2 regions of the Rummeliibacillus sp. JY-2-4R genome follow, and region 1 is predicted to be linked to the other one. Evidence: predicted binding sites of a transcription regulator. Region 1 holds the regulator's gene; the other holds the start of a gene.
What was found. The regulator NrdR, encoded in region 1, represses ribonucleotide reductase genes. The targets are predictions, from matches to a motif close to AACACNATATATNGTGTT.
Positions count from the first base shown of each region.

Region 1 (7,652 bases):
TTATCTTCTAATATTTCTTTTTGCATTTCTGCATAACGTGTTTGGAATTGTGAATCCATCATTTTTTTTAATTCGTTGTTGATCGGCTCCATTATGAATCCACCTCTCCTTCATTCATCCCTAATTTTTTCATAATTTCTTTACGTTTCTTTTCATAATCGGTTTGATCGGTTTGTATTTTCTTTTCTTCCGATTTTTTTTGTTGTTTGGCCTTATTTTCATAATACCAATCTGGCACATTTTGCTTATTTACTTGCTTCCCTTTTGGAATAAATGCTTTGCGTTTTTTTTGTTCTTGATAATCCTTTGCAAAAAGTAATGCTTGTTGTGCTGATTGGATATTATTCTTTTGCCAGTTAGAAGCAATTGCTTGTAGGAATGCACTATTTAAATTTGCATTACTTAAATAATACGCGTAATGAATTAAGACATTTATAACCGGTGTTGGCATGTCGTATTTTGATGTAAACTCTCGAACAACCTTTACATCCCGTTCAAATGGTGTCTTTCCTTTTGCAAGCATGATTAATAAGTTAGATGGAGTTGCACTATTCAAAATGTCCGTTACTTCTTTTTGAAGTTTATCAACATTTGAATAATCAGCGTCCAAAAACTGTGGCAACTGATAAAATGCACCTGCACCAGCCTTTAGGATTTTATATTCTTTCGAATAATCTTTTTCTTCTATTGATACACTTTGTTTTGAATCATTTGCATTTTGCTCTTCAAATTCTCTCGCTAATTTCATCGCTTCTCTTGCTGTTTTCACACCGGTATTACGCCAATGTGAAGCGATTGTTTCAACATACTTCCGATTTAATTTTCCATTGTTTCGTAAAAACACATAATGAATCAGTACGTTTACAACCGGAGTTGAAATACCATATTGCATCACTAAATCCTCGACAAGTTGTCGGTCGTTAGGAAACGGTTCCTTACCACTAGCTACAGCCTTTAATACATCAATAGGAGACGAAGATTCAAACCATCTGATTAACTCTGCTTCCATTGGATCTATTTCTTCCTCGACCACTTCAGTTTGCTTAAAAACTTCTTGTTTTTGCTGCTGTTTTTTTATAACAGATTGCATCTCAGGAGGTTCTTTAGATACAGTGAGTTTATAGTAATCTGCAGCTTCCTTTTTTAAACGTAAATCGCTTAGCTCCATTTTATCATCTAGAGCAAGTAAAATAATTTTCTGCATATCAAGTGGCGTTAAATGATATAAAAAAGCTAATTTAGCAATGGTTGCCTTTACTTCCGCAGTTAATACAGAAGATGGAACTAGTTGCTCAGAGAGACTAACTCTTAGAAGACTAAAATCAAATTCCTCGTAATTAAAAGGCAATTCTTTTGGTTTCTCTTGTAATCCAGTAAGTTGGATTCCATCAGAAGGCAAATTATGATGAACAGGTCGATAAACATCTGTAAATGTTCTAGATATTTCCTGATAACCGTAATTTGACAATCCTTTGGAAACAAATCGTTGACGTAAATTACGATAGCTGGATTCACCAATTTTACTAAATAAGAACATTGATAATAGTGGATCATCAAAGAAAGTTGCAGCATCAAGTGGTGGCATTACATCATAGATAAAAGATCGCATTTCTTGTTGGTCTTTACGAAAAGTACGCAGTAAACCAATTGCTTCTAATGCAATACGTGACTCAAAAACTTTACCGATTGGCAAATTCAAAGCATTCATCAAATGATAATGCGACATTGTACAATCTTCTACATTTTCCCCCTCGGCCCACAACAAAAAATAGAGACTTATTGGTTCTGCTCCAATTAATGGTTGATATAACAATGTAATCAATTTTCTATCATAACTAGAAAGAGGGAATGGTACGCGAATGGATAGACGGTCAACAGGCTGCAATTCTTTATATAAATTCACCAACTATACTCCCTCCAAAATATTAGCTTAAATTCTACTCTCGTTCTTTGGATTGTTTTTCAATTAACTCTTTCAGCTCATCGATAAATACGTTGATATCCTTAAATTGACGATACACAGAGGCAAAACGTACATAGGAAACTTCATCAATTCTAGAAAGTCGGTCCATGACCATTTCTCCTACTTCTTCTGTTTTTACTTCTGCATTACCAATTCTTCGTAAATCTTGCTCGATATCAAACACGAGGTCTTCTAAAACACTCAGTGCAACAGGACGCTTTTCACAGGCACGAATTAGACCACGAAGTACTTTTTCTCGACTAAACTCTTCACGTGAACCGTCTTTTTTCACAACAATGAGTGGCATTTCTTCTACTTTCTCAAAAGTCGTAAAACGAAAACCACAAGATTCACATTCACGACGCCTGCGAATTGCTTTATTATCATCCACAGGTCTACTATCAATGACTTTCGTTCCGTTATATTGACAAGCTGGACATTTCATATTTTTTTCTCTCCTGATTTCGCAACATATTAGTTTATCTATTATAGCAAAAAATGATGGTTGATATCGAAAAAAAGAGTAGAAAATCCTAAAATACAATCAAAAGCTTTACTAAAGATCGTCAAAGTTTAACTTAATCTAGTACAAAAATTCCGTTTTTAAGACATTTTTAAAAAAAATCCTTCTAACCTAGAAGGCTAGAAGGATATGAAAATATAGAAAGATTTAAAATTAAATTTTAAGCATTTACTGTTTCTTTCAATTCAGCAACTACTTTTTTAGTTAAATCTACAACTCTTGCAGAATAACCCCATTCATTGTCATACCAAGCAATTACTTTAACTTTGCGATCACCAATTGTCATTGTTGTAAGACCATCTATTGTAGCTGATGCTGGATTAGTATTATAATCACTAGATACAAGTGGTTCCATACTAAAATCTAAAATTCCTTTTAAAGGTCCTTTTGCAGCTTTTTTAAAAGCCTCATTTACCTCATCAACAGTAACATCTCTTTGTAAATCTACTACTAAATCTACTAGAGAAACATTAGGTGTTGGAACACGTAATGCCATACCATGTAATTTTCCTTGTAACTCAGGTAAAACAAGTGTTAATGCTTTTGCAGCACCTGTAGATGTAGGGATAATAGATTGTGCACATGAACGTGCGCGACGTAAATCTTTATGTGGATTGTCTATATTTTTTTGGTCATTTGTATATGAGTGAACTGTAGTCATTAAGCCATTATCAATTCCAAATGCATCATTTAAAACTTTTGCTACTGGCGCAAGACAATTTGTAGTACAACTTGCATTTGAAATAACATCGTGTTTAGAAAGGTCTAATTTATCATCATTAACCCCCATCACAATTGTCACATCTTCGTTTTTCCCTGGTGCTGTTAAAATTACTTTTTTCGCACCTGCTTCTAGATGTAATGCAGCTTTACTGCGTTCGTTAAACTTACCAGTTGCCTCGATTACAATATCAACGCCTAATTCTTTCCATGGCAAGTTTTGTGGATTACGATCATTAACAATTAGAACACGTTTTCCATTAACAACGATTGCGTCTTTTTCTGCAATAACTTCTCCATTAAATTTACCGTGATTTGTGTCATACTTTATTAAATGTGCTAACGTCTCTGTTGGATAGCTCGCATTAATAGCAACAATGTTTAAATCATCTTGCATGATCGCTTGACGGAAAACCATACGTCCTATACGGCCAAGTCCGTTAATAGCAATTGAAGTCATGAATAAAATCCTCCCTGTATACTCCGTAACATTTTTGTCTTTGGTTTAGGAATAGTATAGCACATTTCATAGAAAGTAAAACCTAATATAGCCTATAAATTATAGTTTATATTTTCGGAATTTTATATACAATAATCATATAACGTCCCACAAACCCAGTATTTTCAATAGTTGAGCACGTGTTTTTTCTAGATTTCCATTATTATAAATAACTGCATCTGCTCCTTTTTCTTTTACTGAAATTGGTAATTGCGAAGTGATTCTTGCTTTCGCTTCTTCCTCAGTAAAGTGATTCCTTTCCATTAATCTTGTTAATTGGGTATCCTCATTTACAGATACCACTAAAATTTTCTCAACGAAATGCTGTAATCCACTTTCAAATAATAAGGGAATATCCATGACGACATGCTTTTCTCCATTATTAAGCCATTCATCCCTTTGCCTTAGCATTTCTTTACGGATTGCTGGATGCATTATATCGTTTAGCTGTTTTCTTTTTCCTGGATCATGAAAAATTAACTCTCCTAGTTTTGAACGATTAAGTCCACCATTTTCTAATAAAATTTCTTCTCCGAAAACATTTACAATTTCGTTCAGAGTTTCTGTTCCTGGTTCAACCACTACTCTAGCTACGAGATCGGCATCCACGATTTTTATACCTAATTCTTGTAACATCTTAGCTACAGTACTTTTTCCGCTTGCGATACTACCGGTTAAACCAATTATCATTTTGTTCACACACCTTTAATGTTGGCATTTAGGGCAGTACACTGAGTTCCTGCCTGATATCACCATTTGTTTTGTATTAGTATGACACATTGGACACGCTTTCCTGCCATACATTTGTAAGCGGTCTTGCATACCTCCTGCTTCCCCATTTATATTACGATAATCTGAAATACTTGAACCCCCTGCATCGATACTCTCTTGAAGAATCGCTACTATTGTATGGAATAATTCTCTTTTTCGTTTATCACTTATTCTTGAAAGTTTTCTTGCCGGGTGAATTTTCATGCGAAATAAGGACTCTGTTGCATAAATATTGCCACATCCTGCAATAACTTGGCCATCCATAATTACTTCCTTGACCGGTTTATTTGCATACTTAGGCAATTTAGACTTTGCCAAGAAATACGGAAGAGCCTCCTGTGAGAAAGGTTCAGGTGCTATTTCAAGAAGTGGTGGATATTCTTCTATTGAGTGTAAAAAGCGCATTTCCCCAAAGCGGCGAATGTCTGCATATACAAGATATTCATCTTCTTCCAAAGTCAATACGATATGTATATGCTTTTTAAACTTTCTTTCTGCAATTTCATCTAAAGAATGCACATAAAACCATGCGCCGGTCATACCTAAATGGTTGACTAATACATAGCCTACATTGTTTTTTTCTAAATAAAATAATATATACTTGGATCTTCTTTTGATTTCGCTAATTTGCATATTTTCTAGTGCATGTGAAAACTCCAAAGGATCCATTTCTTTTATAATACAAGCTTTGCCTTCATCTATTGATTTACAAATTGTAGTTGAAACCTGTACGTGACGGATAATTTTCCCCGTCACGACTGGTTTTAGTGCACGCACAACACCTTCAACTTCAGGTAATTCTGGCATGCAATCACTCCTTTACCCCGCATTAACTGGCTTTTGACACAACCTCAAGGATTTAGAAAATTAGAAGAAACATAGGTAGTAGATAACTGCACGAATCTAGCTGCGGCTCCTAGCCCCTCGACAAGCATAAGCTGTACAACTTTGTGGCAAAATGCGCCACGCCGTTGTCCAACTTATGCTTGTCGGAGAAGTTTCGCTTTATTTCGTTTCGTACCAGGTATTTCCTGAAGCGAAATCCGCTTTTAATGGTACTTGTAATTGGAACGCATTCGCCATTACTTCAGGTACTAATTTTTCTAAAATTGCTATTTCTTCCTCAGGTGCCTCAAAAATTAGTTCATCATGTACTTGTAGCAACATTTTCGCTTGCAACTGATGTTCATCTAATGCTTTTGCCATGTCAATCATCGCTTTCTTGATAATATCTGCTGCACTTCCTTGAATTGGAGTGTTCATAGCTGTGCGTTCTGCAAAACTGCGTAAATTGAAATTAGAACTATTTAAATCTGGAAGGTATCTTCGACGATTTAAAATCGTCGTTACATATCCTTTTTTCTTCGCATCTTCTACACTATTCTTCATATAGTCTTGTACACCTGGGAAGCTATTTAAGTAGCGTTCGATAAATTCAGCCGCTTCCTTTCGTGTTATATTCAAGTTTTGAGAAAGTCCATAATCACTTATGCCATATACAATACCGAAGTTAACAGCTTTAGCGGCACGTCTCATATTAGAAGTTACATCTTGTTCTTCTACATGAAAGACATTCATTGCTGTTTTCGTATGAATATCCATATCATGTTTAAAAGCATTAATTAGATTTTCATCATTAGACATATGTGCTAGAACACGTAATTCAATTTGAGAGTAATCAGCCGCAAACATTTTCCAACCTTCATGAGAAGGAATGAAAGCTTGGCGAATTTTACGTCCTTCTTCTAAACGGACTGGTATGTTTTGTAAGTTAGGATCAGTTGAACTTAATCGACCTGTTGAAGTTAGAGCTTGTTGATAGCGAGTATGAATTTTTTGATCTTCCTTATGGATTTCCTTCAATAAACCGTCTATATAAGTTGACTGTAATTTTCCGAGTTGTCGATATTGTAATATGTGTTGGATAATTTCATGTTCAGGAGCAAGTTTATCCAAAACATCAGCAGCAGTAGAATAACCCGTCTTCGTCTTCTTAATAACTGGTAGGCCTAGTTTTTCAAATAAGATAACACCTAGTTGTTTTGGTGAATTGATATTAAACTTTTCCCCAGCAATTTGGTAAATTTCTTCTTCAATATTTCTTAATTTAGATGTAAGTTCACCGCCCATTTCGATTAATCGTTCACGGTCAACTGCTACACCATCGCTTTCCATTTGGCTTAATATACCTGCAAGCGGTAATTCTAAATTGTTATAAAGATTATATTGTTCGTTTTCTTTTAGGCGTTCTTCAATCTTATCGTGAAGCGTTAGGACTGCTGTTGCTTTTCGACTTGTATGTTCTGCTATAACATTTTCTTCCGGTACTGATTTCTTTGCACCTTTACCATAGACAACATCATTGGATTGAACATCAAAATAACCAAATTCTTTGACGACTGTAGCTACATCATCAGATGACATAGCAGGATTAAGAATATACGCAGCTAATAATAGATCAAATTCAATCCCTTTTAATTTGATACCATTACGATATAAAGCAGCTTGAGTAGCTTTTGAATCGAATACATATTTTTTCTTTGAATCATCTTCAAGCCATGCAACTAATTCTTTTGATTCCAAAGCTTTTTCAAATGGAATGTAAAAAGCTGTTTCTCCTGCAGTTATAGCAATTCCGAATCTTTCACAAGTGTGATAATGTTCATTGGCTAATTCTAAATGGACTGCCATCGGAGTAGTCAATTGTTCTTTAGAAAAATGATCAACAACTTCGTATTTGATCTCAGCAGTCTCTTTCGCCTCTGTTTGAAACTCGCTTTTTTCGATTAATGATTTAAAAGAGAGATCTTGCCATAAAGCAAATAGAGTATCCACATCTGGACCTTCATAGGCTAAATCATCAATGCTTACTTCAATCGGAGCCTGACGATTAATTGTTGCTAATTGCTTACTCATTTTTGCTTGCTCTTCATTATTCACTAGCTTTTCTTTCAACTTTGCTCCACTTACTTCTTCAATATGGTCATAAACTTCTTCTACTGTTTTGAATTGAGATAGTAGTTTTATGGCTGTTTTTTCACCTACACCAGGTACACCAGGGATATTATCAGAGGAATCACCCATTAATCCTTTCATATCGATAATTTGGTGAGGGGTAAGCCCGTATTTTTCATTGATATGAGCAGGCGTATAATGTTCAATATCTGTCATACCTT
Region 1 is NZ_CM132623.1:2,932,428-2,940,079, forward strand. It holds gene dnaI (primosomal protein DnaI) at 1-92, opposite strand, end outside; gene ACWV26_RS14355 (DnaD domain protein) at 92-1,903, opposite strand; gene nrdR (transcriptional regulator NrdR) at 1,938-2,408, opposite strand; gene ACWV26_RS14365 (glyceraldehyde-3-phosphate dehydrogenase) at 2,647-3,666, opposite strand; gene coaE (dephospho-CoA kinase) at 3,802-4,395, opposite strand; gene mutM (bifunctional DNA-formamidopyrimidine glycosylase/DNA-(apurinic or apyrimidinic site) lyase) at 4,411-5,283, opposite strand; gene polA (DNA polymerase I) at 5,482-7,652, opposite strand, start outside.

Region 2 (7,652 bases), 310 kb from region 1:
TATTACATATAGTTCCATCAAAATCCCATAAAATATTCAATTTGTTTCACTCCAATGTAAGAAAATCCAAGTATGCTTTTAATACATACTTGGATTTTCAATTTGAATTCAATATAAAGAATTATAGTCCACATTTTAGTTGGGCGCCACAATTTGTGCAAGTGTTGCAGCCACCTAATTCTTCGACTGTACCTTGGCGACAAACAGGGCAAGTGTTTCCTACTTCAGAACCAATTGTCACATTTGTTGAACGTAAATCTTGAATTGTATCAACTAGTACTATTGGGCGTTTTTCTACCACTTTTTCTTCTGTCATGATGTCATCCATAACATTTTCTTCTGCTTTCAGTGTAAGTACTTGTGAATCACGGCTACCGTCAACATAAACAGTACCACCTTTTGCTCCACCATTGTATAAACGTTCATATACTTTTTGTACTTGTTCAACAGTATATCCACGAGGAGCATTAACCGTTTTAGAAATAGAGCTATCAATCCAACGTTGAATGATACATTGTACATCCGCATGTGCTTCCGGAGCTAATTCCATTGCCGTAACAAACCATTCAGGTAGGTTGTTTTCATCGGCATCTGGATGTGCTGTCAAGTATTCTTGTACAATATCTGCTTTCACTTCGATAAATTTACCAAGTCTACCACTGCGATAGTAAGTAAATGAGAAGTATGGTTCTAAACCAGTTGAAACGCCAACCATTGTTCCCGTAGAACCAGTAGGAGCTACTGTTAATAGATGGGAATTACGAATACCACTTTCAAGTACTGCTTGACGGATGTCTTCTGGCATTTTCTTCATATAGCCTGTTTCGATATAACGTTTACGAAGTTCGGCAGTTTCTCCATCGCTTTTCCCCACTAAGAACGGGAAACTTCCGCGTTCTTTTGCAAGCTCTGTTGATGTTTCATATGCAGTCACCGCGATGGCTTTGAAGATTTCATCTACTAAAATATTACCTTCTTCTGAGCCGTACTCTTTTTCACAGTAAATTAGTAAATCTGCTAAACCCATTACACCTAGGCCGACGCGTCGTTCACCTAATGCTTGCACACGGTTTTCTTCTAAGAAGTATGGTGTTGCATCAATTACGTTATCTTGCATTCGCACACCTACACGAACAGTTTCTTTTAATGCTTCAAAATCCACTGTTTTTGTCTCTTTATCTGCAAATTGAGCAAGATTCACTGCTGCTAAATTACATACAGAATAAGGCGCTAAAGGTTGTTCCCCACAAGGATTTGTAGCTACAACTTTTTGTCCATAACTTTTAGCATTTGTCATATCATTTGCGTTGTCAATAAAGAAAATACCTGGTTCGGCCGAATACGTTGCACAGATATTAATCAAATTCCAAAGTTCACGCGCTTTGATCGTTCGGTATGTGCGAACTGCATGTCCCATCGCTTCCCATTCACGGACATCACCACATTTATGCCATTCTGTGTTATATGACTCCATCTCTTTTTCATCATAGTCTTCTACAAATGGGAATCGTAAATCATAATCTTTGTCATTTTCTACTGCTTCCATAAAATCATTTGTCAAAGTAACGGATATATTCGCACCAGTTAAGAATTCTGGATTGTTTACACTGTAAGTACCGCCATCACGTAGTTTTGTTTCAGCGTCTTTGAAAATCATTTCATTGAAGCCACCAAAGCCTGGAATATTTTTATAGTTTAGTATACCTTGATACATAGCTTTTTCTTGCTCTGTTAAAGGCTTAAATTTTAGTTTTTCTTTAGCTAAGCGTTTGATTTCATCATCTTTTGTATTTTCTATTAAGAATCTTAAAATTCGAGGGTTTTGCATTTTCGAAATGATAAATTCAAAAATATCAGGGTGATTACAACTTAGCATAATCATTTGTGCGCCACGACGAGAACCACCTTGTTCAACAAGATGTGTCAGTTTAGCAATATCATCTAACCAAGAAACAGATCCTGAAGATTTACCATTTACACCACGAGCTAACGTATTGCGTGGACGTAATGTTGAACCATTAGTACCAACCCCACCACCGCGGCTCATAATTTCCATTACTTGTTTTCGGTGATCACTAATTCCTTCACGTGAATCAGGTACAAACGGCATTACATAACAGTTAAAGTAAGTTACTTCAGTGCCAGAACCAGCCCCATAGATAACTCGTCCTGCTGGGATAAAGTTAAGACTTACAAGTTGTTGATAGAATTTCTCATACCATTCTTTTCGTTTTTCTTCTGTTTTTTCTACAGATGCTAAACCAGTTGCATTACGCTTTGCTATTTGTTCGTAAAACACTTCTAGAGGCTTTTCAATGACATCTAATGAACGAGTAACAATTCCTGCAACTTGCTCTTCTGGATCATCTATTGCGCTACGATAATCCTCTTCTATTAACACTTTCGCCTTCTTATTCTCTCCATCAATTGAAACGATATATCCTAGACCGCGAGCAGGAAACTTCGGATCTGCTTTTACTGTTAAAACAACAAAATCCCCCGCTTTTAATGTCTTCTTTTCAGTATCTTTGAAAGAATAACGGTCAATCATCACTAATTTAGAAACACCTTTATGCGTAATGTGCATTTCTTCTGTTATAGGATGGACTTGGGGGAATTGTTGTATGTCCTTATTTAATTGTTCAATGTCGATTGTTTGATGATTATGCTGTGATGCAAGTACCATATCATCGCCTCCCTATTTATTAAAACACAATATGTAGTGCTAATTCATTTAATAACAATACTATATATTGATAATAAATGCAAATAGAGAGTTTTTGCGAGAATCCTTGTCATATCTACCTTTATCGACATTTTATTTAAAAACTTATGAAAAATAAGTCTAAAAACCTATTATTTTCTAAAATTCCATTCGTCATTTTCATAACGAGTTTTTGCAAGATTTTCAACATAATCTTGTTGTTCTTGTGTCAATTCATATGGAACTAATTCAATATCTAGTGCATCCTCAAATCCTTTGTGGAATGCTTTTGTGCAAGTTTCAACATCTACTTTACGACTCGCTAATTGATTAATTGCAATTGCTTTTTGTGGTAAATGTTTGCGCATACGTTCTTTCGAAGCTTCTGATGGAAATTTGAAAAGAGATATCAATTTTTCATCATCTAAATCTATTAATATTGAGCCATGTTGTAAAATTACGCCTTCTTGTCTTGTTTGAGCACTACCCGCAACTTTTTTTCCTTCTACGACAAGTTCATACCAACTTGGTGCATCAAAACAAACTGCACTCTTAGGTTTTTTCAATATTTCTCTTTTTTCATCGGAATCAGGTATGGAAAAATAAGCATCCAAGCCAAGGTTACGGAAACCTAATAATAAACCTTCACTGATTACTCTATAAGCTTCTGTAATCGTTTTAGGCATGTCTGGGTATTCTTCGGAAACAATGACGCTATAGGTAAGTTCATGCTCATGTAAAACTGCACGACCACCTGTTGGGCGCCTTACGAAGCCTAAATTTAATTTATGTAATTGTTCAAAATCGATATCTTTTTGTGCTCGTTGAAAATAACCGATTGATAGTGTTGCAGGATTCCATTCATAAAAACGAATAACCGGAGGAATTAAGCCTTTACTATGCCAATGTAGTAATGCTTGGTCTAAAGCCATATTGTAAGATGGGCTACAAGGTCCAGAATTTATAAAATACCACTTTGTTTTCATTTTATCGTCTCCCTTTTATATCAACTTTTCTATTTTATCAAAGTCATTGGACTATCGCCAGTTCTTCTTTTATAATAATATTTATAGATAGAAAGGGGTAAGTCATTTTGAGTTGGTTATATTCAATATTAATCGTTCTTGGCGTAATCATTATTTACGCATTAATTAACGCTTTCCGCTTAAAAAAAGCAGTTACTACACTAAATGAAGAAGAATTTAAACAAGGATATCGTAAAGCGCAATTAATCGATGTTCGTGAATTAAAAGAATTTGAGAGTGGCCATATTTTAGGTGCTCGTAACTTACCTACTACGCAATTGCGTAATAGATTTCATGAGCTTCGTCCTGATAAACCTGTGTACCTTTACTGCCAAAATGCTACACGTAGTGCACGTGCTGCCATGTTTTTAAAGAAAAAAGGATATAATGAAGTTTATCAATTAGAAGGCGGCTACAAAAATTGGCACGGTAAAATTAAAGTTAAATAATCTTTTCTTCAAAAAAAGAAAGTCATTTCCAAAAAAAGAAATGGCTTTTTTCTTTTTACATTATTTATTTCCCATATCATTTCCTAAATATATATAATAGGAAGAAACTCAAATCTATATATATTTATTCCAAATAGATTAAAACATAAATTTACAATTTTTAATATAAATCTTACATAAACAAAAGACGATTCATCTCCATTCCTATTAGGATTGGAGAATCCTCGTCTGAATAATTAATCAATTGAATTATGCTTCAACAAGATTTGCAGGTTTTACGTATTTTAAGACTGGTTGACGTGCAGCGCGTGTTTCATCTAGACGACTGATAACAGTTGTGTGTGGCGCTTCTTGAACAATCTCTGGTGATTCTTCTGCTTCTTTTGCAATTTGAATCATCGCATCGCAGAAAGCATCTAATGTTTCTTTAGATTCTGTTTCAGTTGGCTCAATCATTAAACCCTCTTCCACATTTAATGGGAAGTAAGTTGTTGGTGGATGATAGCCAAAGTCTAGCAGTCTTTTTGCGATATCAAGCGTACGTACGCCCAGTTTTTTCTGACGACTACCACTTAATACAAATTCATGTTTACAATGACGATTGTAAGGTAATTCATAATATGGTTGTAAACGGCGCATCATATAGTTCGCGTTAATAACAGCATTTTCTGTAACAGCTTTTAAGCCATCTGGACCCATGGAACGAATATAAGTATATGCACGTACATTTATACCAAAGTTACCATAGTAAGGTTTTACACGGCCAATAGATTGTGGACGGTTATAATCAAAATGATATCCTTGTTCTGTTTTAACTAGCACTGGTTTTGGTAAAAATGGAATCAAATCCTCTTTAACACCAACAGGACCAGAACCAGGACCACCGCCGCCATGAGGACCAGTAAATGTCTTGTGTAAGTTTAAATGAACACAGTCAAATCCCATATCTCCAGGACGCGCTTTTGACATTACCGCATTAAGGTTCGCGCCATCATAGTAAACTTTACCACCAACACCGTGAACGATATCTGCTATTTCTAGAATATTTCCTTCAAATAGTCCTAGTGTATTTGGGTTTGTAAGCATTAAAGCAGCAGTATCTGGACCTACAACATTGCGCAAATCTTCAAGACTTACAAGACCATTTTCATCAGACTTTACAGTGACGATATCAAATCCTGCTACAGATGCAGATGCTGGGTTTGTTCCATGCGCTGAGTCAGGCACAATCACTTTAGTACGTCCAAAGTCTCCATTTGTCTCATGGAATGCACGGATCATCATAAGTGCAGTCCATTCGCCATGAGCACCAGCAGCTGGTTGAAGTGTTACTTCATCCATACCCGTAATTTCGATTAAATGTTGTTGTAAATCATACATTAATTCAAGTGCACCTTGCACTGAATTTTCTTCTTGTAAAGGATGAATATTTGCAAAACCAGGGAATCTTGCAACAGATTCATTAATCTTTGGATTGTATTTCATTGTACATGAACCAAGTGGATAGAATCCTGAATCCACACCATGGTTACGGCGTGATAGTGCTGTATAGTGACGCATGATATCTAATTCAGATAGCTCTGGTAATTCAGCCTCTTCCTCACGAATAGCTGCTGTTGGTAAAATAGTAGATAATTCTAATTCTGGAACATCTAATTCAGGTAAACTATAACCTACGCGACCCTCTTTAGATAATTCGAATACAAGCGGTTGATTTTCCTTATGCATGTTGAAGAGCCCCCATTTCTTGAACAAGTGCATCAATTTCTTCTTTTGTACGTTGTTCAGTAACAGCAATTAATACATGGTTTTCTAATTCAGGTTTTACTTTACCTAAATTAAAGCCACCAATTATACCTTTTGTCAATAAAGCTGTATTCAATTCTTCAACTGAACCATTTACTTTAACAACAATTTCATTGAAATGAGCGCCATTGAAAGGTACTTCAAATCCAGCACGTACAAAAGCTTCTTTTGCATAATGCGTTTTTAGAATATTTTGTTTTGCCATTTCTTGAACACCTTTTTTACCAAGTGCTGTCATTGCTACAGACGCTGCTAATGCATTTAATGCTTGGTTAGAGCAAATATTAGAAGTAGCTTTTTCACGACGAATATGTTGTTCACGTGCTTGTAGCGTTAGTACAAAACCACGACGGCCTTCTTCATCTACTGTTTCTCCAATTAGACGACCAGGAACCTTACGCATTAATTTTGTAGTTGTAGCAAAGTAACCGCAATGTGGACCACCAAAAGCTTCAGGAATACCAAATGGTTGAGCATCTCCAACTGTAATATCTGCTCCCATTTTGCCAGGAGGTGTTAGAATTCCCAATGATAATGGATTGCTTGAAATAATTGAAAGACCTTTCACTGCATGAATTGCATCAGAAATTGCCTGAACATTTTCGATTTGTCCATAGAAGTTTGGATATTGTACCATGACACCTGCAGTATTATTATCAATTAAACTTTCAAGCACTTCTAAGTCTGTTTTCCCATCTTTTAACGGTACAGTAACCACTTCAATGGATTGACCATATGCGTAAGTTTTTACAACATCTTGGGCAATTGGATGTACCGCTTCTGATACTAACAGTTTTTTTCGACGAGTTTGACCTGCGGCTAGCATTCCGGCTTCTGCAAGTGCTGTTCCTCCATCGTACATAGAAGAGTTTGCAAGATCCATACCTGTTAGTTCAGCAATCATTGTTTGGAATTCAAAGATTGCTTGCAATTCCCCTTGAGAAATTTCAGGTTGATATGGTGTATAAGCAGTATAAAATTCAGAACGAGAAATGACATGGTCTACAATAACAGGTTTATAGTGATCATACACACCTGCTCCTAGGAATGAGACATACTCATCACTATTTGCATTTTGTTTTGCAAGTTGAGCTAATTCTTTTAATAATGCTGTTTCTGATTTTGCAGGTTTGATATTGTATTCACCTTTAAATCGGATCTTTTCTGGGATGTCAGCGAATAATTCATCAACTGATGATACACCAATAACCTTTAACATATCTTGCTGATCTTGTTCAGTCATTGGTAAATAGCGATGTTTCATGCAATAAAACCTCTCTTCACTTTATTTTTGGCGTTTATAAAAAGGTGTTTCTACCGTTTTTACCTTAAGTCTACGATTTCGAATTTCAATCTCTAATTCTTGGCCCACAACCGCATATTCACTTTTCACAAGTGCTAACCCAATATTACGTTTAGTTAGTGGCGATTGTGTACCTGTTGTTACCTCACCGATTTCTTCTTCCCCTTTATAGACTTTATATCCATGACGAGGGATCCCTTTGTCAATCATTTCAATGCCAATACTTTTTCTTGGCACACCATTTTCCTTTTGAGCGAGTAATGCATCCTTACCGATGAAATCTTCTTTATTTAATTTCACGACAAAGTTAATACCTGCTTCAAGTGGTGAAATAGTATTTGATAATTCTTGTCCATACAATGGAA
Region 2 is NZ_CM132623.1:2,625,642-2,633,293, forward strand. It holds gene ACWV26_RS12845 (HAD-IA family hydrolase) at 1-40, opposite strand, end outside; gene ACWV26_RS12850 (vitamin B12-dependent ribonucleotide reductase) at 122-2,686, opposite strand; gene ACWV26_RS12855 (lipoate--protein ligase family protein) at 2,857-3,690, opposite strand; gene ACWV26_RS12860 (rhodanese-like domain-containing protein) at 3,798-4,178, shown strand; gene gcvPB (aminomethyl-transferring glycine dehydrogenase subunit GcvPB) at 4,428-5,906, opposite strand; gene gcvPA (aminomethyl-transferring glycine dehydrogenase subunit GcvPA) at 5,899-7,248, opposite strand; gene gcvT (glycine cleavage system aminomethyltransferase GcvT) at 7,270-7,652, opposite strand, start outside.
Region 2: the regulator NrdR is predicted to act here: its motif matches at 2,710-2,727, upstream of ACWV26_RS12850 (vitamin B12-dependent ribonucleotide reductase).